Regions from separate parts of the Bradyrhizobium sp. GW821-FHT13H05 genome, predicted to be linked through region 2. Evidence: riboswitches for the same ligand, from Rfam matches in the RefSeq annotation. Region 2 holds a riboswitch; the other holds the start of a gene.
What was found. Region 2 has a riboswitch for S-adenosylmethionine ahead of metX (homoserine O-acetyltransferase MetX). Riboswitches for the same ligand answer to the same signal wherever they lie in the genome.

Region 1: linked by a shared signal. The riboswitch ahead of AC1RR3_RS26245 (O-succinylhomoserine sulfhydrylase) and the one ahead of metX (homoserine O-acetyltransferase MetX) in region 2 are both predicted to bind S-adenosylmethionine.

The regions. Positions count from the first base shown of each region.
Region 1 covers NZ_JBXAPO010000009.1:269,061-278,466, forward strand. Annotated here, with positions in the region: gene AC1RR3_RS26210 (VOC family protein) at 1-109, shown strand, start outside; gene AC1RR3_RS26215 (SRPBCC family protein) at 256-657, shown strand; gene AC1RR3_RS26220 (hypothetical protein) at 771-1,283, shown strand; gene AC1RR3_RS26225 (hypothetical protein) at 1,391-2,098, opposite strand; gene AC1RR3_RS26230 (MATE family efflux transporter) at 2,244-3,689, opposite strand; gene AC1RR3_RS26235 (hypothetical protein) at 3,856-4,908, opposite strand; gene AC1RR3_RS26240 (2'-deoxycytidine 5'-triphosphate deaminase) at 5,097-6,233, opposite strand; SAM riboswitch at 6,314-6,393, shown strand; gene AC1RR3_RS26245 (O-succinylhomoserine sulfhydrylase) at 6,463-7,659, shown strand; gene AC1RR3_RS26250 (SGNH/GDSL hydrolase family protein) at 7,791-8,783, opposite strand; gene AC1RR3_RS26255 (SGNH/GDSL hydrolase family protein) at 8,796-9,406, opposite strand, start outside.
Region 2 covers NZ_JBXAPO010000008.1:272,513-281,918, forward strand. Annotated here, with positions in the region: gene clpB (ATP-dependent chaperone ClpB) at 1-2,403, opposite strand, end outside; gene AC1RR3_RS24660 (MOSC domain-containing protein) at 2,645-3,433, shown strand; gene AC1RR3_RS24665 (TIGR02594 family protein) at 3,548-4,342, opposite strand; gene AC1RR3_RS24670 (alpha/beta fold hydrolase) at 4,579-5,442, shown strand; gene metW (methionine biosynthesis protein MetW) at 5,575-6,237, opposite strand; gene metX (homoserine O-acetyltransferase MetX) at 6,239-7,441, opposite strand; SAM riboswitch at 7,533-7,612, opposite strand; gene AC1RR3_RS24685 (chorismate mutase) at 7,773-8,621, shown strand; gene hisC (histidinol-phosphate transaminase) at 8,657-9,406, shown strand, end outside.

The DNA.
Region 1 (9,406 bases), on a different contig from region 2:
CGGCCGCGACAATGGCGGCGCCGGGCCACGCAAGGACTACAGCCCGACCTACTACGCGGCGTTCCTGATCGATCCTGATGGCAACAATGTCGAGGCGGTTTGCGTGTGAGCACTTCGGTCTCCTCCGTCATTGCGAGGAGCCCTTGCGACGAAGCAATCCAGACTGATTCTGCGGGGACATTTCCGGATTGCTTCGCTGCGCTCGCAATGACGGTGCTTGTGGCGACGACCTCTCGAAATCAAGGATACCCACCCATGGCCTCCATCCACAACGACATTCCTCTCAACGCTTCGGCCCGCGACGTCTGGGATGCGGTGCGCGACTTCGGCGCACTGCCGCAGCGGCTGGCGCCGGGCTTCGTCACCGCCTGCACGCTCGACGGCGATGCGCGCATCGTCACCTTCGCCAACGGTTCGGTGGCGCGCGAGGTGCTGGTCGATTGCGACGATGCGCGGCAGCGCCTCGTCTATGCGATCAACAACGAGCGGCTGAAGCATTACAGCGCCTCGGTGCAGGTGATCGCCGAGGGTGAGGCGAGGTGCCGCCTCGTCTGGATCATCGACATGCTTCCAAACGAGCTTGCCGCCTATGTCCAGGGGCAAACCGGGGAAGCCGTGGCCGCGATCCACAGGGCTTTTCCATCCGCGGCGGCCTGACAGGCCTCTGTGATTTTTCTCACAGAGCCCGCTCCTCCCCGGCCGTAACCATGACGGCGTGCGTCCGGTTGGCTCCGCTCTCCCGGCGAAGCCACGCACGCGAGGAGCATGCCATGAGAGGTGCGGACAAGGTGATCTGCCAGGCAGCCGCCGTGCTGCTGTTGTTTTCGGTCGCGAGCACGCCGGCAAAGGCGCAATTCGCGGGCCTCGGCGGAGGCGCCGGCGGCGAGGACATGATGACCCAGATGGCGCCGATGCTGGAGATGATGAAGGCGAAGATGGGCAAGCGCCGCTTCGCCATGCTGATGCAGACCATGGGCCCGATGATGAGCCGCATGATGGAGAACGGCGGCGGCGGGCTCGGTGGTGGTCTTGGCGGCATGATGGGCGGCGGCCTCGGCGGCGGCAATCTCGGCGGCGGCTTCGGCGCGCCCAATTACGGCGGTTACGCGCCGATGAGCGGAGGCGGCTATATGCCGGCCGGAATCGGCGGCATGGGCGGCGGCGACATCATGGGCATGCTCGGCGGCTCAGGCGGAGGCGACATGATGGCGATGATCCCGCAATTGATGCGCCTCGCCAATGTCGGCGGCGGTGGCGGCCATCGTCGCCACAAGCATCGCTAAAGCGGATAGATATCGCCGCTGCGTGACAACCCTGGCAACGCGGCAACCACCCTTCGCGGAGCACGAAGGATGGTTGCGCCGGGCCGGCGGATGGGGCGCCGCCGGTATCAGATCCGATCGTTGAGGAGGACGCCGGAGAGCGAGGGATCGCGTGCATCCGTCGCGTCGCTGGATTGTGTCGCGCTGTAGGTCGGATCCGTGAGCGAGTTCTTCAGCGACTGAAGAAATTGTTCAAGCAGGTCCGTCGCCGACTTGCCGCTCGACGAACTGTCCGTGGTGGTGGTCGAAGACGAATCGCTTGCACTCGTCGTGTCGCTCGATCCCGTCGTGCTGGACGAGGTCGAATCCGTGAGCAGGCCCTTCAGCGAATCCAGGAATTGCTGAAGCATGTCGACCACCGAATTGCCGCTTGACGAACTGTCCGTGGCGTTGGCCGGAGGAGGCCCGCCGGGCGGCGGTCCGCCTGCTCCACCCGGACCACCTGCCCCACCCGGTCCCTGCGCAAACGCCGACTTGAAGATGCCTTGCAGCTCGGTGGCCTGCTGGTCGGTCAGCTTGCCGTCCGAAACTTCCTTCTGGATGAGATCGTCGATCCTGGACTTGAACGCGTCAGCCGACGATCCGCTACCGCTGGATTGATCGCTCGCGCTGCTCGATTGCAAGGCGGAGTCGATGTCGCTGAGCGCGGACGACAGTGCCGACTGATCGGACGAATCGATCGTGCCGGAACTGACTTCCGTTTGCAGTTCATCCTGCAATCGCTGCAACGGCGATGCGTGATGGTGGTGGGAGGAGAGCGCCGAAATCGAGGTCATGATGCCTTTCCGTGCTTCTGGTGAACTCGACGCGACGTTCTTCCCAGGAGCTGGCGCGGAGCCTTCGGCAAAGGGCAGTCGTGGTTACCCGGCATTGCCAGGTGGCTGATGGAAATATTCAGAAACAAAAATCCGGCAAGCGCGCCTAATCCGCCGCCGCCGACAGAGCCGGCCGGATCGCGGGCTTGCGCTCGCGCGGTCCCCAGCGCGTCAGCACCACGCTGGAGCAGGAGAGCAGGCCGAGCATGACCATCGAGCTTGCGGCCAGCCAGAAGAAGCTCTGCGCGGTCGCCTCATGCGTCGACAGCCACCAGCCGATCGTCGCGATGTAGATCAGCCGCGCGGTCTGCGCCAGCACCGGGCCGATCACCTTGGCCGCCCCTTGCGAGGAGAAGTACATCGTCGAGGCAAGCCCGATGAAGGCGTAGAACGGCGCCACCGTCGACAGATATTGGTGGCTGGTGGCGCGCACCGTCGCGCTGTCTGTAAAAATATTGACCCACAGATCGGGGAAGGCCGCGACCAGGCATGCCGGCGCACCGACGGCAACGAAGGCGCTCGCGCCTGCGATCCAGGCGATGCGCCGGGCGCGCGCAATGCGGCCAGCGCCGATCGCCATGCCGACCATCGGCACGGAGGCGATGCCGAACGAGAACGCGATCGAGGTCAGCAAAAATTCGAGCCGCGCGCCGATGCCGTAGCCGGCGAGGATTGCGGTGCCGAACTTGGCCAGCATGTGGGTGAAGATCGAGATCGTCAGCACCGATTGCAGCGGCGAGAAGCAGGCGATCGCGCCCACTTTCAGGATGTCGAAGAACATCGCCCATTGGATGCGCAATCCGCGCAGTTTTGGCACGACCCGGGCGCGGCCGGAGAACAGGTACCAGCCCATCACGCAGATGTTCATGGAATAGGCGGTCAGCGCGCCGGCGGCGACGCCGCGCATGCCGAGCTGCGGCATGGGTCCGAGCCCGAGCCCAAGCGTGCCGCCGAGCACGATCTGCCAGACTGCGGAGTTGAGGATCAACAGCGACGGCAGCTTCATGTTGCCGGTGCCGCGCAGCACGCCCGCCATGGTGTTGAGCAGCCAGGGCAGCACGGCACCGCCGAAAAACACCTGCGTGTAGGCGATCGCATGCGTCAGCACATCGCCGCGGCCGCCGAGCATCTCGAGCACTTTTGGCCCGAAGATCAGCATGCCCAACATGAAGACGAGGCCGAAGGTGATGCCGATCAAGAGCGCATGCATGGCAAGCGTGCCGGCGCGCTCGCGATCGCCGGCGCCGAGCGCACGCGCGATGGCGGAGGCCACCGCGCCGCCCATGGCGCCGCCCGACATCGTCATGGTCAGGATCACTGTCGGAAACACCAGCGCCATCGCGGCCAGCGCCTCGACGCCGAGCCGGCCGATATAGGAGGTCTCCGCGATCACCACGCAGGTGCCGGCCGAGAGCGCGATCACGTTCGGCCAGGCAAGCCCCAGCAGCGTGCGCAGGATCGGCCCGTCCGTCAGCGCGCTTTTCACCGGACGCGGGGGCGACGGCAGCGGACGCTCTTGTTCATCGACCGGGATTTCGGCGATGTCGGACATGTCCTCTCCCGGGCAGAAGCGCCATTTGCAGCGCAGCAATCACTTGGTGTGCCAATGAATTTCATCGCGCGAAGCGCGCGGCGAGAGCTTGTTAGCACGGCAATTGCCGATTCCTCCTGCGCCGGGTGCAGGCGTGCCCTGCGGCAGCGCATTTCAGTGGGTGGAATTAACCGATCGTCCACAGCAGCGGCGGCCGCCCGCCCGCCGTCGGACGCAGGTGCACGCTGATGTGCCGACCGCATCCGGCAGCGAGGCCTTCGAACAATCCTTCCAGCACTTTTGCGCAGGCGTGGTGATAGTCGGACACATCTTCCATCAGCTTCCAGCTCTGCTGTCGGATCTCGAACGTGCCTTCGGACTTTGTGATCTCGGCCACATCGTCCTGCGCGGCGAATAGCGAGTCGAGGAACGATGCGAACTCGATCGCGCCACCACGAGTCGCTGACAAGGCAGTGGCGACTTCATCAAAATATTGCATGCCGATCAGCTTGCCGGTGAGATGCAGGAGATAGCCGGCATCCTCAGGTCCGAACAGCTGCACCAGCACGGGCGCGGCGGTGCGGACATATTCCATCGCGTAGTTGCGATAGGCTTTTTCAAGGCGCGGTTTCGGCCAGCTCGCAACAGGCAATGCCGGCGCGGTCTTGGCATCGAACAGCGGCGCCTCCAGATGCCGTGCGAACACCAGCCGCTGGTCGATCTCGAGCGGATGGTCGTATTGATGATAGTAGCCTTCGAGCCCGTCCTGGCCGTCGACACTCTGCTTGGTGCAGACGAAGCCGAGCCTGGTATCGCCGAGCGCGACGCCATTATTGGCGTGCCAGCCGCGCAGCATCGCGCGGCTCACCTCGCCCGGCACGCCGCAGATCGCGGTGCCCTTCCAGATCCAGCGCGGCGGCGGATAGCGGATCCACGCCTTGACGTCGCTCTCATGCATGTACTCGACATGCACGCCGCCGATCCAGTTGGAGAGATAGTGGTACTGCGCAGCAGCGACCGCCGGCGGCAGATGGCTGAGGCCGAGCTTTTCCAGTCCCGGCAGGAAACGCTCCTGCTGCTGGCGGCGAAACACGCGGAAGACGAACTCGGCGGCATCGGGCGTGCCGCGGCGGGTGACGACGGTGAGGATGAGGCCGGTGAAGTAAGCGTGATAGAGGTCGGCGACCGCGCGCCAGCGCTTCCATTGGGCTTCCTGCGCGGTGTCAGCTGCGGCAGTCATGTTCGCTCCCGGCTTGTTGTTTTGCGGGAGTGTGTCATCGCGGATGGGACGGCGCAACACGCCACACATTGGTTGTCATCGCCCGCGAAGGCGGGCGATCCAGTATTCCGAGACGGAAGTGATTGAATCGAAGGGCCGCGGCGTACTGGATTCCCCGCTTTCGCGGGGAATGACAGCGGAGTGTGTGGCTACACCCGGAAATGCTTGCTCAGCTTCAACCCTTGCGCCTGGTAGTTCGAGCCGATGCGCTGACCGTACATCGCGTCGGGACGCGCCAGCATCTTTTCGTAGACGAGGCGACCGACGATCTGGCCGTGCTCGAGGATGAACGGCACCTCGCGCGAGCGCACTTCCAGCACGGCGCGCGATCCCTGCCCGCCGGCGCCGGCATAGCCGAAGCCGGGATCGAAGAATCCGGCATAGTGCACGCGGAATTCGCCGACCAGCGGATCGAACGGCACCATCTCCGCGGCGTAATCGGGCGGCACCTGCACGGCCTCTTTCGAAGCAAGGATGTAGAACTCGCCGGGATCGAGGATCAGGCTGCCGTCGGGACGCGCCGACATCGGCTCCCAGAAATCTTCGACCGCATAGCCGGAGCGGCGATCGACGTCGACGACGCCGGTGTGGCGCTTGGCGCGGTAGCCGACGAAGCCGCTCGCCTTCTCGCCGGAGAGATCGACGGAGACGGCGACGCCGCCCGAGAGATCGGCATCGTCGATGTCGACGAGACGCTCGGCCGCATGCAAGGCGTCGAGCTCGTCGGAATTGAGGATGGCGTCGCCGGTGCGGAAGCGCACCTGCGACAGCCGCGAGCCCTCGCGCACCAGCACCGGAAACGTCTTCGGGCTGATCTCGGCATAGAGCGGGCCGTGATAGCCGGCGCCGATCATGTCGAAGCGGCGGGTGCCGTCGGCGATGACGCGGGTGAAGACGTCGAGCCGGCCGGTGGAGCTTTTGGGGTTTGCGGCCGCGACGATCTCCGGCGGCAGCGCCAGGCTCTCAAGCAACGGCACGATGTAGACGCAGTTGGTCTCCAGCACCGCACCGTCGGCGAGGCTGAACTCATGCAGCTTCAATTCGTCGATGCGTTCGGCGACGGTGGCGCCGGGGCCGGGCAGGAAGCTGGCACGCACACGATAGGCGATGTCGCCGAGACGCAGGTCGAGGCTCGCCGGCTGGATCTGGCTCTCGACGAAGTCGTAGGCGGGCAGGATGAGGCCTGCCTCCGCCATCGCCGCGATCATGCGGTCGGGCAGGATACCATTGGCGTCGGCGGCGATCGTGAAGCTCAACCGGGGGTCCTCGTCAGGGGTCAAATGCATCCGGACATACAGGAAATACTAGTCTTTTACGGCTATCCGATGGACGCCTTGACGGAAAGGCCATTGCGGAATATGAGCATCACTTATCCCGTGGTGATTTGAGCCGGCCGGCTTGCAGCCACGTTAAATAAGTCGCTAAACAGGCCGGGGACCTCTGTGATCCCGGCCCGTGGTTTTATCCAGGCCGGTTTTTTTGTGACCATTTTCGATGGTCACTTGAGGAGGTCCTATGTCGAAGTCCCCGGCGCCCACCGCGCAATATCGTCCCGAAACCCGCCTGGTCCATTCCGGCACCCTGCGCTCGCAATATGGCGAGACGTCGGAGGCGCTGTTTTTGACCCAGGGCTACGTCTACAACAGCGCCGAGGAGTGTGAGGCGCGGTTCAAGGGCGAGGACCCCGGCTTCATCTATTCGCGCTACTCCAATCCGACCATCTCGATGTTCGAGCGCCGCATGATCGAGCTCGAAGGCGCCGAAGCGGCCCGCTCGGCCGCAACCGGGATGGCCGCGGTGACGACCGCAATCCTCGCGCCGCTCAAGGCCGGCGATCACGTCGTGGCATCTCGCGCCCTGTTCGGCTCGTGTCTCTACGTCATTCAGGATCTGCTGCCACGCTACGGCATCGAGACCACGCTGGTCGACGGCTCCGACCTCGACCGGTGGCAGCGTGCGCTCAAGCCCAACACCAAGACGTTCTTCCTGGAGAGCCCGACCAATCCGACGCTCGACGTGCTCGACATTCCCGGGATTGCCGAGATCGCGCATAGCGGCGGCGCGCGGCTCGTCGTCGACAACGTGTTCGCGACGCCGATCTGGCAGAGCCCGCTCGCGCTCGGCGCGGACGTCGTGGTTTATTCCGCGACCAAGCACATCGACGGCCAGGGCCGCTGTCTCGGCGGCATCATCCTGTCATCGGAAGCCTTCATCGCCGAGCACCTGCACAACTTCATGCGCCAGACCGGCCCGTCGATCTCGCCGTTCAACGCCTGGGTTTTGCTCAAGGGCCTCGAGACGCTCGGCGTGCGCGTGCGCGCGCAGACAGAGACGGCGGGACGGATCGCCGACGTATTGGCGGACCATCCCAAGATCTCGCGGCTGGTCTATCCCGGCCGCGCCGATCATCCGCAGGCAGCGCTGGTGAAGAAGCAGATGCGCGGCGGCTCGACGCTGGTCGGCTTCGAGGTGAAGGGCGGCAAGCAAGGCGCGTTCCGCGTGCTCAATGAGCTGAAGCTTGCGAAGATCTCGAACAATCTCGGCGACGCCAAGAGTCTCGTCACGCATCCGGCGACGACGACGCATCAGCGTCTGAAGCCGGAAGACCGCGCCGCGCTCGGGATCAGCGAGGGGTTCATTCGCTTCTCGGCGGGGCTCGAGCATGCCGACGATCTGATCGAGGATCTGACGGCGGCGCTGGAGAAGGCGTGAGTTTGAATCGTAGGGTGATTAGCCCGCGGCTGCGCGAAGCGCAGTCCGCTGGCGTAATCCACCTACTTCGTTCGGCAGTCGTTGATGCATGGTGGGTTACGGCTTCGCCTGACCCACCCTACGGCACCGAACTACATCGGCCGGTACGTCCGCACATCGCCCGGCACGTTCACACCCAGCTTGATCTGGCCGACGGAGCGGATGATGTCGTCGCCGAGCAGCTGGGCGAAGCAGGCATAGCCCCAGTCGTTCATGTGCAGGCCGTCGGAGATGACGAAGCTCTCGACCGGGATCGATTGGTTCTCGTGCCAGTCGCGCATCACCTCGAAGCGCGGGAAGATGCCGACGTGACGGAGCTCGGCGACCTTGCCGAGCAGCTTCACCATCTTGCCGGCGCTCTCCTTGCGCTGGTTGACGGCCGGCGAATATTGCGGATCGACCAGCACGATGTCGGCACCGCCGGCGGCCTGGATGCTGGCGATGCCGTCCTCGACCATCTTGGCGGTGTCGCCGGGATCGAGGTTGCGCAGCACGGCGTTGGTGCCGACCTGCCAGATCACGAGATCCGGGTGCACGTCGATCACCTCCTTCTGGAGGCGCTTCATCATCTCGGGCGCGTCCTCGCCGCCGACGCCGGCATTGATGATGGTGATGTCGGCGGTCGGATATTTCCGGCGCAGCTGCGCAGCAAGACGGTTCGGATAGTTGAATTCCGGTGAGCTCGCGCCGTAGCCCGCGGTCGAGGACGATCCGAACGCGACGATCACGACGGGCTTGCCGGCGACGAGCTTGTTCGCGACATGCGGCAGCGAACCCATCGTCTTCGAGCCGCCCTTCGGCGCCAGGCACGGCACGCGGCTGAAGATGTCGCCGGCGGATTCTGCGACCTGCCTCACCTTGTCGATCGCGCGCGCGGTGATGCCGCGCTGTTCGGGGGACGTCGCGGCAACGGTGGTCTGGGAGGGCGATGCAGGCGCGGGATTAGCGGCCTGTGCGGGTGCGGGCGTAGCCTGCGCGGCCTGTGCCTGCGCACGCGACTGCGACACCGGCGTCAACAACAGCAGCAGAGCCGCGGCAGGCGCAGCCATCCATGCCATCAGGCAAAAAGGGCGGAAAGAACTCATTAACGCTAGACCTCAATTTTGCTGCTGGGCCGGACCCAGATGGGCGGCGTCAATCACGAACTGTGCCAACGCCCGGCCAAGGCAATCATGGACCTGCTTCGCCAGCTCAGGCCCGCGGGACGGGCTGAACAGGTCGAACTGACCCTGATCATTCCACTGCCGCATGATCGCGAAACGATCGAACAGCGGGACGTCATGCTCCTGGGCCACCACCCGCATATTGTCGAGATAAGGCGGCACCGAGATCATGGTTTCGGTACGCGGGCTGTACTGCAAGTTCATCAACACGACGTCAGCCCCTGCATTTTGCAATGCGGAAACCCCTTCGGTCACCGCGCCGCGAAAATCATCGGGATCGATGGCTCGGATAGCATCCACGGTCCCGGTCTGCCAGATGACCAAAGTAGGCCTTTTTGCTTCCATCAGCTTAACGAAGGTGGCGGCGGCCTCCTCTGCCGTCTTCTTGCTCTGTATTTCTACGGAGACGTGCACCGGCTCCTGCGGCGGCAGCTTGTCCTTCAGGATGGCCTGCATGCGCGCCGGATAGGAAGCGTCCTCGGAGGACGGAATCGTGGTCGAACGGCTGCCAATGACCAGGATTTCGAGCGGTTTGCCTGATTTGA
Region 2 (9,406 bases):
GTCGAGCGTCAGCACGATCTTGCGGTCGGTCAGCAGCTTCTGCAGTCGCATGAACTGGATCTCGACGATCCGGCCCATCTCGTTCCGCTGCAAGCGGTGGAACAGGATGATCTCGTCGACGCGGTTGAGGAATTCGGGGCGGAAATGCCCGCGCACCATTCCCATCACCTGCTCGCGCACGGCCGAGGTGTCCTCGCCCTCCGGCTGGTTCACCAGATACTCCGAACCGAGGTTCGAGGTCATGATGATCAGCGTGTTGCGGAAATCCACGGTACGGCCCTGACCATCGGTCAGGCGGCCGTCGTCGAGCACCTGCAACAGGACGTTGAAGACGTCAGGATGCGCTTTCTCGATTTCGTCGAACAGCACCACCTGATAGGGCCGGCGTCGCACCGCTTCGGTCAGCGCGCCGCCCTCGTCATAGCCGACATAGCCCGGAGGCGCGCCGATCAGCCGCGAGACCGAGTGCTTCTCCATGTACTCGGACATGTCGAGGCGAACCATCGCGGTCTCGTCGTTGAACAGGTACTCCGCGAGCGCCTTGGTCAGCTCGGTCTTGCCGACGCCGGTCGGCCCCAGGAACATGAACGAGCCGGTCGGCCGGTTCGGGTCCTGCAGGCCCGCACGCGAACGTCGCACGGCGGTTGCGACCGCACGCACGGCCTCGGCCTGGCCGACGACGCGGGTGCCGAGCTGCTCCTCCATCTTCAGGAGCTTCTCCTTCTCGCCTTCCAGCATCTTGTCGACGGGCACGCCGGTCCAGCGCGACACCACCTGGGCGATGTGGTTGGCCGTAACAGCCTCCTCCATCATCTCGCCGGAGTTTTGCGTTGTATTATCCTTGGCCTCGATATCCGCCAGTTGCTTCTCAAGCTGCGGGATCCGGCCATAAGCCAGCTCGCCGGCCTTCTGAAATTCGCCGCGGCGCTGCGCGTCGGCGAGATCGACGCGCAGCGCGTCGAGCTCGGCCTTCAGCTTCTGGGCATCGGAGAGCTTGTTCTTCTCCGCACTCCAGCGCGCGGTGATCGCCGCAGATTTTTCTTCGAGTTCGGCCAGCTCCTTCTGGAGCGTCTCGAGACGGGACTTGGAGCCGAGATCGCTCTCCTTCTTGAGCGCTTCCTGCTCGATCTTGAGCCGGATGATCTCACGGTCGAGCGAATCCAGCTCCTCCGGCTTGGAATCGACCTGCATCTTCAGCCGCGCCGCGGCCTCGTCCATGAGGTCGATCGCCTTGTCGGGCAGGAAGCGGTCGGTGATGTAGCGGTTGGACAGGGTCGTGGCGGCCACCAGCGCGGAATCGGTGATCCGCACGCCGTGGTGCTGCTCGTACTTGTCCTTGAGACCACGCAGGATCGAGATCGTGTCCTCGACCGAGGGCTCGCTGACGAAGATCGGCTGGAAGCGCCGCGCCAGCGCCGCATCCTTCTCGACATGCTTGCGGTATTCGTCGAGCGTGGTCGCGCCGATACAGTGCAGCTCGCCGCGCGCGAGCGCGGGCTTGAGCAAATTGGAGGCGTCCATCGCGCCGTCGCCCTTGCCCGCGCCGATCAGCGTATGCATCTCGTCGATGAACAAGATGAAGGTGCCCTCGCTCGCGGTGACTTCCTGGAGCACGGCCTTCAGCCGTTCCTCGAACTCACCGCGATATTTCGCACCCGCAATCAGCGAGCCGAGATCGAGCGACAGCAGCTTCTTGTCCTTGAGGCTCTCCGGCACGTCGCCGTTGACGATGCGCAGCGCGAGGCCCTCGGCGATGGCGGTCTTGCCGACGCCGGGCTCGCCGATCAGGACGGGATTGTTCTTGGTCCGGCGCGACAGCACCTGAATCGTGCGGCGGATCTCCTCGTCGCGGCCGATGACCGGATCGAGCTTGCCGTCACGCGCAGCCTGGGTCAGGTCGCGGGCATATTTCTTCAGCGCGTCATAGGCGTTCTCGGCGGTCGCGGAATCCGCGGTGCGGCCCTTGCGCAGCGCTTCGATGGCCGCGTTGAGATTTTGCGGGGTGACGCCACCCTTGGCGAGGAGGCTGCCTGCCTCGCTGGTCTTCTCCAGCGCGAGGCCGAGCAGCAGCCGCTCGACGGTGACAAAGCTGTCGCCGGCCTTCTCGCCGGCCTTCTCGGCCGCGTCGAAGGTCCGGGCGAGTTCGGGCGCGAGATAGATCTGGCCGGCGCCTGCGCCGGAGACCTTGGGCACCTTGCCCAGGGCGTCCTCGGTCGCCTTCAGAATTGCGCGCGAATTACCGCCGGCGCGGTCGATCAGACCGGAAGCCAAGCCCTCATTGTCGTCCAGCAGGACTTTCAGGACGTGCAGGGTGGAAAACTGCTGGTGCCCCTCGCGCACCGCAAGCGACTGCGCGGACTGGACGAAGCCCCTGGATCGTTCGGTATACTTCTCGATATTCATATCTTTTCTTTCCCTCGGCCTGCCCATGGAGCCCTCAAAGGCACTCCAAATGGCATCTTCATTGGGTTTCCGATTACCGCATTGACGTTTCTCAACCGGTAACGGTCGTTATCAGCCGGCGCTGGCGCCGACCTGATCCAGATGTGGGAAGCGGGCCCTCGGATCGAAAGAGGCGAGTTCACAATTTCGTGCGCGGATCCGCCCGCTTGGCGGGGCTGCGTCGAATCCCCTAAGTAACGGCATGACAGCCAGCCAGACCGCCGAAATCACCGGCCTTTACCGCTACCCGATCAAGGGCCTGACGCCCGAGCCCCTGCCCCGTGTTCCGCTTCGGACCGGCCAGACCCTCCCCGCCGACCGCCGCTACGCCATCGAGAACGGCCCGAGCGGGTTCGATCCGGAGTCGCCCCAATGGAAGCCGAAGATCCAGTTCCTGATGCTGGCGCGCAATGAGCGGCTGGCGTCCCTCGACAGCCGCTACGAGGACGCGACCAACCGCCTGACCATCCGCAAGGACGGCCAGGTCGTCGCCAGCGGCGATCTCGAGACCCCTGCCGGGCGCGCCGCCATCGAGAGCTATTTCACGGAGAATTTTCAGCCGGAGCTGAAGGGGCCGCCAAAAGTGCTGTCCGGCCGCGACCACAGCTTTTCCGATGTTGCCCGCAAGGTCGTGTCGATCATCAATATCGGCAGCGTCCGCGCGATCGAGGCCATGCTCGGCGGCGCCCCGGTCCACCCGCTGCGCTTCCGCGCCAATCTCTACGTCCAGGGCTGGCCGGCCTGGTCCGAGCTCGACCTGGTCGGCCAGACGCTCGCGATCGGCCAGGCCAGACTAAAGGTGGTCAAGCGCATCGTCCGCTGCCCGGCCACCAATGTCGATCCCGAGACCGCGGTCCGCGATCTCGAGATACCGCCGACGCTCTCGCGCCATCTCGGCCACATGGATTGCGGCATCTACGCCGAGGTGATCGCCAACGGCGAGATCGGCGTGGGGGATGCGGTCGCGGTGGAACAGCCGAGATTGGTGTGACAGGGCGCTGCCTCAACACACACCGTCATTGCGAGCGCAGCGAAGCAATCCAGTAATCTATCCGCTGAGACAGTCTGGATTGCTTCGTCGCTTCGCTCCTCGCAATCACGGCGGTCAGTTCGGCATCACATACGCATAGATCCGGCCGCGCGAGACCGGGGCTTCGCGGACGCGGTTGCCGTTGTTGCCGGAGATCATGATCGGATTCCCCTGCGCGTCGATGCCGGTGATGATGCCGACATGACCGCCCCGGCCGCCGCGCGACATCACCGCAATGGCGCCGACCTGCGGACCGGAGACACGGGTGCCGTAATGCGCGAACGAGTTCGCCATGTCCGATCCGGTGCCGTGGTGGCCGGTTTTCTCAAGCACCATGTTCATGAAACGCGCGCACCACAGGCTGCCGCGCCCGGTCGGATTGCCGCCGACATAGCGGCGCGCCTCGGACACGAGGCCCGAGCCGCCGCCGAAGCCGCTGCTCATACCCGTGTTGCCGATCTCGCCAGCGCTGCTCTTGTTGACAGCGTAGCTCATCTTACCGGCGCGGCTCATATTGCCAGCACGGCTCATGTTTCCGCCGAAGCCCATGTCTCCGCTGCTCATGTCTCCGCCGCCCGTGTAGCGCATGTCACCCATGCCGCCGCTATTGGCGTTCGGATCGTAGCTGGCCTGCGTGTTCATGAATCCGCCGGCCTGCAACTGCGCCGCGCTGCGCTCGAAGCGCGAGCTACGTCCATGGTGGCGGTAATGATGATATCCGCTGGCGTGATGCGCGTGAGCGTGCCGCTCTGCGCTATGACGATGATGCGGCCGCGCTGAGGCCGGAGACGAGAACGCGGCGACCGCCGCGAAGAAGAGCGCCAGCGCGATAACACAACGCGACAGGCGAGACGCAAACAACTCAAACATTCTTCATCCTTCGTTGACACCCCCAGTTCCGTATCGGCCCGTGCGGTGACCGACATCCGCCGGGCCGTAAAGCGTCCGGATGTGGCGAGAACAAGACGCCGCGCGGCGCTGCGAATTAACGCTTCGGGGAATTGTTGCGATGATTTTGTGTCGATGCTGGTCTGACGCTGCCGCATTGCGGACAACAGCATTAACTGCAATTCTCAAAGCACGGCTTCAAGAGAGGGAAACAGTTAATGCCCCACGCCACGACCAGGGACGACGTCCGCATCTATTTCGAAGAGGCGGGTCAGGGAACGCCGATCATTTTTCTGCACGAGTTCGCGGCCGACTACACCAATTGGGAGCCGCAGATGCGTTACTTCTCGCGCGGCCACCGCTGCATCACCTATTCCGCACGCGGCTACACGCCGTCTGACGTGCCTGCCGGCGAGGTCTACACCTCCACACATTTCTACACCGACGCGCTTGCCGTACTCGATCATCTCAGGATCGAGCGCGCCCATCTGGTCGGTCTCTCGATGGGTGCATACTCATCGCTCCAGATCGGATTGAACGCGCCGCAGCATGCGCTGTCGATGACGCTGGCCGGTGTCGGCTCCGGCTCGGAGCTCGAGAATCTCGACGCCTGGCGCAAGCAGTGCCGCGCCAATGCCGAACAGTTCGAAATGCTCGGCGCCGCGGAAGTGGCAAAAGTCACGCGCGAGGCGCCGAGCCGGATTCCCTTCCTGGTGAAGGACCCGCGCGGCCATGCCGATTTCTACGCCGCGCTGGCGCGGCACGATTCCAGGGGATCGGCGAATACGATGCGCGGCTTCCAGGGCGGCCGTCCCTCGATCTACACGCTGACGGATGCGATCAAAGGCGTGGCAACACCGGCACTGATCATCTGCGGCGATGAAGACGATCCGTGCATCGGGGCGAGTTTGTTTTTGAAGAAGCATTTGCCGGCGGCAGGGCTCGCGATGTTTCCGAAGTCCGGCCACGTGCTCAACCTCGAAGAGCCCGCGCTGTTCAACGAGACGGTGGAGCGGTTCGTGACGCTGGTGGAGGCGGGACGGTGGCCGGTGCGCGATCCGAGGTCCCTGGCGGCGCATTAGCCAAACACTCCATCGCGTAGCCCGGATGGAGCGCAGCGTAATCCGGGATTCCTCCAGACGCGGCGCGACCTGCCCCGGATTGCGCTGCGCTCCATCCGGGCTACGGGCCGCTGCGATCGCAATGACGAGAAACTACTTCCCCTGCCCGCGCGTCAGCAGAAACACGCCCTGCTCGCCGAACAGATTCCACACCCACCACGGCATCCGCAGCCGCAGCGGGCGGCCATAGAGATCGAGCGCCTCGGCGCGCTCCATCTTGACGTGGATTTCGTCGCAGAGCTCGACAAAGTCCTTGATGGTGCAGAAGTGGATGTTGGCGGTGTCGTACCAGCTTGCCGGCAGATTCTCCGTGCGCGGCATGTGGCCGCCGATCAGGAGTTGCAGCCGCATCCTCCAGAAGCCGAAATTCGGGAACGAGACGATGGCGCGGCGGCCGATACGCAGCAGATTCTCCAGCACCACCTTCGGCTGCCGCGTCGCCTGCAGCGTCTGCGACAGGATTACGTAGTCGAAGGCGTCGTCAGGGTAATTCACGAGGTCGGTGTCGGCGTCGCCCTGCACCACCGCAAGGCCCTTGGCCACGCAGCGGTTGACGCCTTCGCGCGACAGCTCGATGCCACGGCCGTCGATGCCGCGCGTTTCCAGCAGCTGGAGCAGGTCGCCCTCGCCGCAGCCGACGTCGAGCACCTTCGAGCCCGGCTTGACCATCTCCGCAACCAACCGATGGTCGGCGCGAAACTGGCCGGGCTGCTCCGACGCAAGGCCGCCCAGCGGCAGCACTTCCTGCACTGACATCCTAGCCACCCTTGCTGCTGAGCCCGCGTGCCTTGCCTGCCGATTCCAGGAAGGCGCGGGAGATATCGAAGAATTCGGGAACGTCGAGCAGGAAGGCGTCGTGGCCGCGATCGGTCTCGATCTCGGCGAACGACACCCGTGCGCTCGACGCATTGAGCGCATGCACCAGCGCGCGCGATTCCGAGGTCGGAAACAGCCAGTCGCTGGTGAAGGAGACCACGCAGAAGCGGGTCTGGATGCCCGCAAACGCCTTCGCGAGCACGCCGCCATGGTCGCCGGCGATGTCGAAATAGTCCATCGCGCGGGTCAGATAGAGATAGGAATTGGCGTCGAAGCGCTCGACGAAGGACGAGCCCTGGTAACGCAGATAGGACTCGACCTGGAAGTCGGCGTCGAACGAGAAGGTCGGCAGCTCGCGGTCCTGCATGCGCCGTCCGAATTTGCGGTGCAGCGCCGCGTCCGAGAGATAGGTGATATGCCCGGCCATCCGCGCCACCGCGAGGCCGCGATGCGGATGCGTCGCCTGATCGACATAGCGCCCACCATGCCAATCCGGATCGGCCATCACCGCCTGCCGGCCGAGCTCGTGGAACGCGATGTTTTGCGCCGAATGTCGCGTGCTGCACGCGGTCGGAAGCGCGGAGAACACGCGATGCGGATAGGCCGCGGTCCATTGAAGCACCTGCATGCCGCCCATCGAGCCCCCGACGACACAGAGCAGCGTGTCGATGCCGAGGCGGTCGAGCAGCATGGCCTGCGCCCGCACCATGTCGGGGATCGTAATGATCGGGAAATCCAGCCCCCACACCTTGCCGGTCGCCGGATTGGTCGAGGCCGGGCCGGTCGAACCCATGCAGCCGCCGATCACGTTCGAGCAGATGATGAAGTACTTGTCGGTATCGAGCGGGCGGCCGGGGCCGACCATGATTTCCCACCAGCCCGGCTTGCCGGTCAGCGGATGCACATTGGCGACGTGCTGGTCGAGCGTCAGCGCATGGCAGATCAGGATGGCGTTGGAGCGGTCCGCATTGAGCTCGCCATAGGTCTGGTAGGCGATCTGGAACGGCGAAAGATCGACCCCGCAGTCGAGCGGCAACGGCTGCTCAGCACCGAAATACGCGACGAGCGAACTCGGATGATCGACCTCATGCGACCGCTCGTCGGCACTGATCGCGGGACTCGGAATCGACTTGACGCCAACCATCTGACCATCGACCTCATTTGCGATCAGACTTCAGATCGCGACTGACATCAGGCCATGAAAAACCCGGCCTGAACGATAGGTTCGGCCGGGATCGAAAACGTCCCCGGCCTGTTTAGCGAGTTTTTTAACGTGGCTGCAAGCCGGCCGGCTCAAATGACCACGGAACAGGCAAAACCTACTGTCTTGGGCGGTTTTCGTCAAGTCGCGGCCCGGATGAACCGGATCTGCCTCCGTCCGGCCTGCCGAAAAGGCCGTCATTTCTCTTTGCTTTCGCCGCCCTGACTGCCTAATCAGGACATTCCCCGCAGCCACTGAACAGTTCCAGCCAGATATGTCCCAACGTCCGCCCGCGCCACCATCGCTCCAGGAACTGCGCAAGGAGATCGACGAGATCGACGCGGGCATGCATCGCCTTCTGATGCAGCGCGGCGACATCATCGACCGCCTGATCCAGGTGAAGCAGACCCAGGAGGTCGGCTCGGCGTTCCGCCCGGCGCGCGAGGCCTCCATGATGCGCGACATCGTGCAGCGTCATCGCGGCATCCTGCCGCTCGACACGGTCGAGAGCATCTGGCGCGTCATCATCTCGACCTTCACCTATGTGCAGGCGCCGTTCTCCGTGCACGCCGACATCTCGGTGAGCGAACCGGCGATGCGCGATTCCGTGCGCTTCCATTTCGGCTTCACCGTGCCTTACGTCGCGCATTTCAGCGCACAGGCGGCGGTCGAAGCGGTGGCGAAATCCAAGGGCGATCTGGCGCTGGTCTCGGCGACCTCCAGCCGCACGCCGTGGTGGCTGGAGCTGGAAGCGGAAGGCGCACCGAAGATCATCGCGCGGCTGCCCTTCGTCGAGCGCGCCGACCATCCGGCCGCGCTGCCCGTGTTCGCGATCTCGCGCGTCGCCGACAGCGCCCTGGTGACGGAGGTCGAGACCTTCAGCGTACGTGTCTCCGGCTGGAATGCCGAGATTGCGCGCGCCCTGTCGCCCCTCGCCGAGATCGTGGCGGTGCCCGATACCGCCTTCGACGGCGCGGCGCTGCTGGTCTCGGTCACGGCCGCGAGCAGCATCGACAAGATCAAGGCAGCCCTGATCGAGGCGGGGGCCTCGGTGCGCTCCACGGCCCTCGTCGGCAGCCATGCAACGCGCTATACGGTGGCCCCGACCGGGCAAAAATCGTAAATCGCGTACTGCTTAAGCTACTTTCGGAGTTGAAGATGTCCCGCCCCGTGCCGAATCCCGGCATTCTCGATATTGCGCCCTACACGCCCGGCAAGAGCCCGGTGGCGGAGCCGGGCCGCAAGGTGTTCAAGCTCTCGGCCAACGAGACGCCGTTCGGTCCCTCGCCCAAGGCGATCGCGGCCTTCAAGAACGTGGCTGATCATCTCGAAGATTATCCGGAAGGCACCTCGCGCGTGCTGCGCGAAGCGATCGGCCGCAGCTTCGGGCTGGACCCCAACCGCATCATCTGCGGCGCCGGCTCGGACGAGATCCTCAATCTGCTCGCCCACACCTATCTCAGCCATGGCGACGAGGCGATCTCGACCACGCACGGCTTCCTGGTCTACCCGATCGCGACCATGGCGGTGGGCGCCAAGAACGTGATCGCGCAGGAGACCAACCTGACCTGCGACGTCGACGCCATCCTCAAGGCAGTGACGCCGAAGACAAAACTGGTCTGGCTCGCCAACCCCAACAATCCGACCGGCACCTATATTTCGTTCGACGAGGTCAAGCGCCTGCGCGCCGGCCTGCCCTCGCACGTGCTGCTGGTGCTGGACGCCGCCTATTGCGATTACGTTTCGCGCAACGACTACGAGATGGGAATCGAGCTGGTCGCCACCACCGAGAACACGGTGGTGACGCACACTTTCTCCAAGATCCACGGCCTTGCCGCGCTCCGCATCGGCTGGATGTTCGGCCCCGAGCACATCATCGACGCCGTCAACCGCATCCGCGGTCCGTTC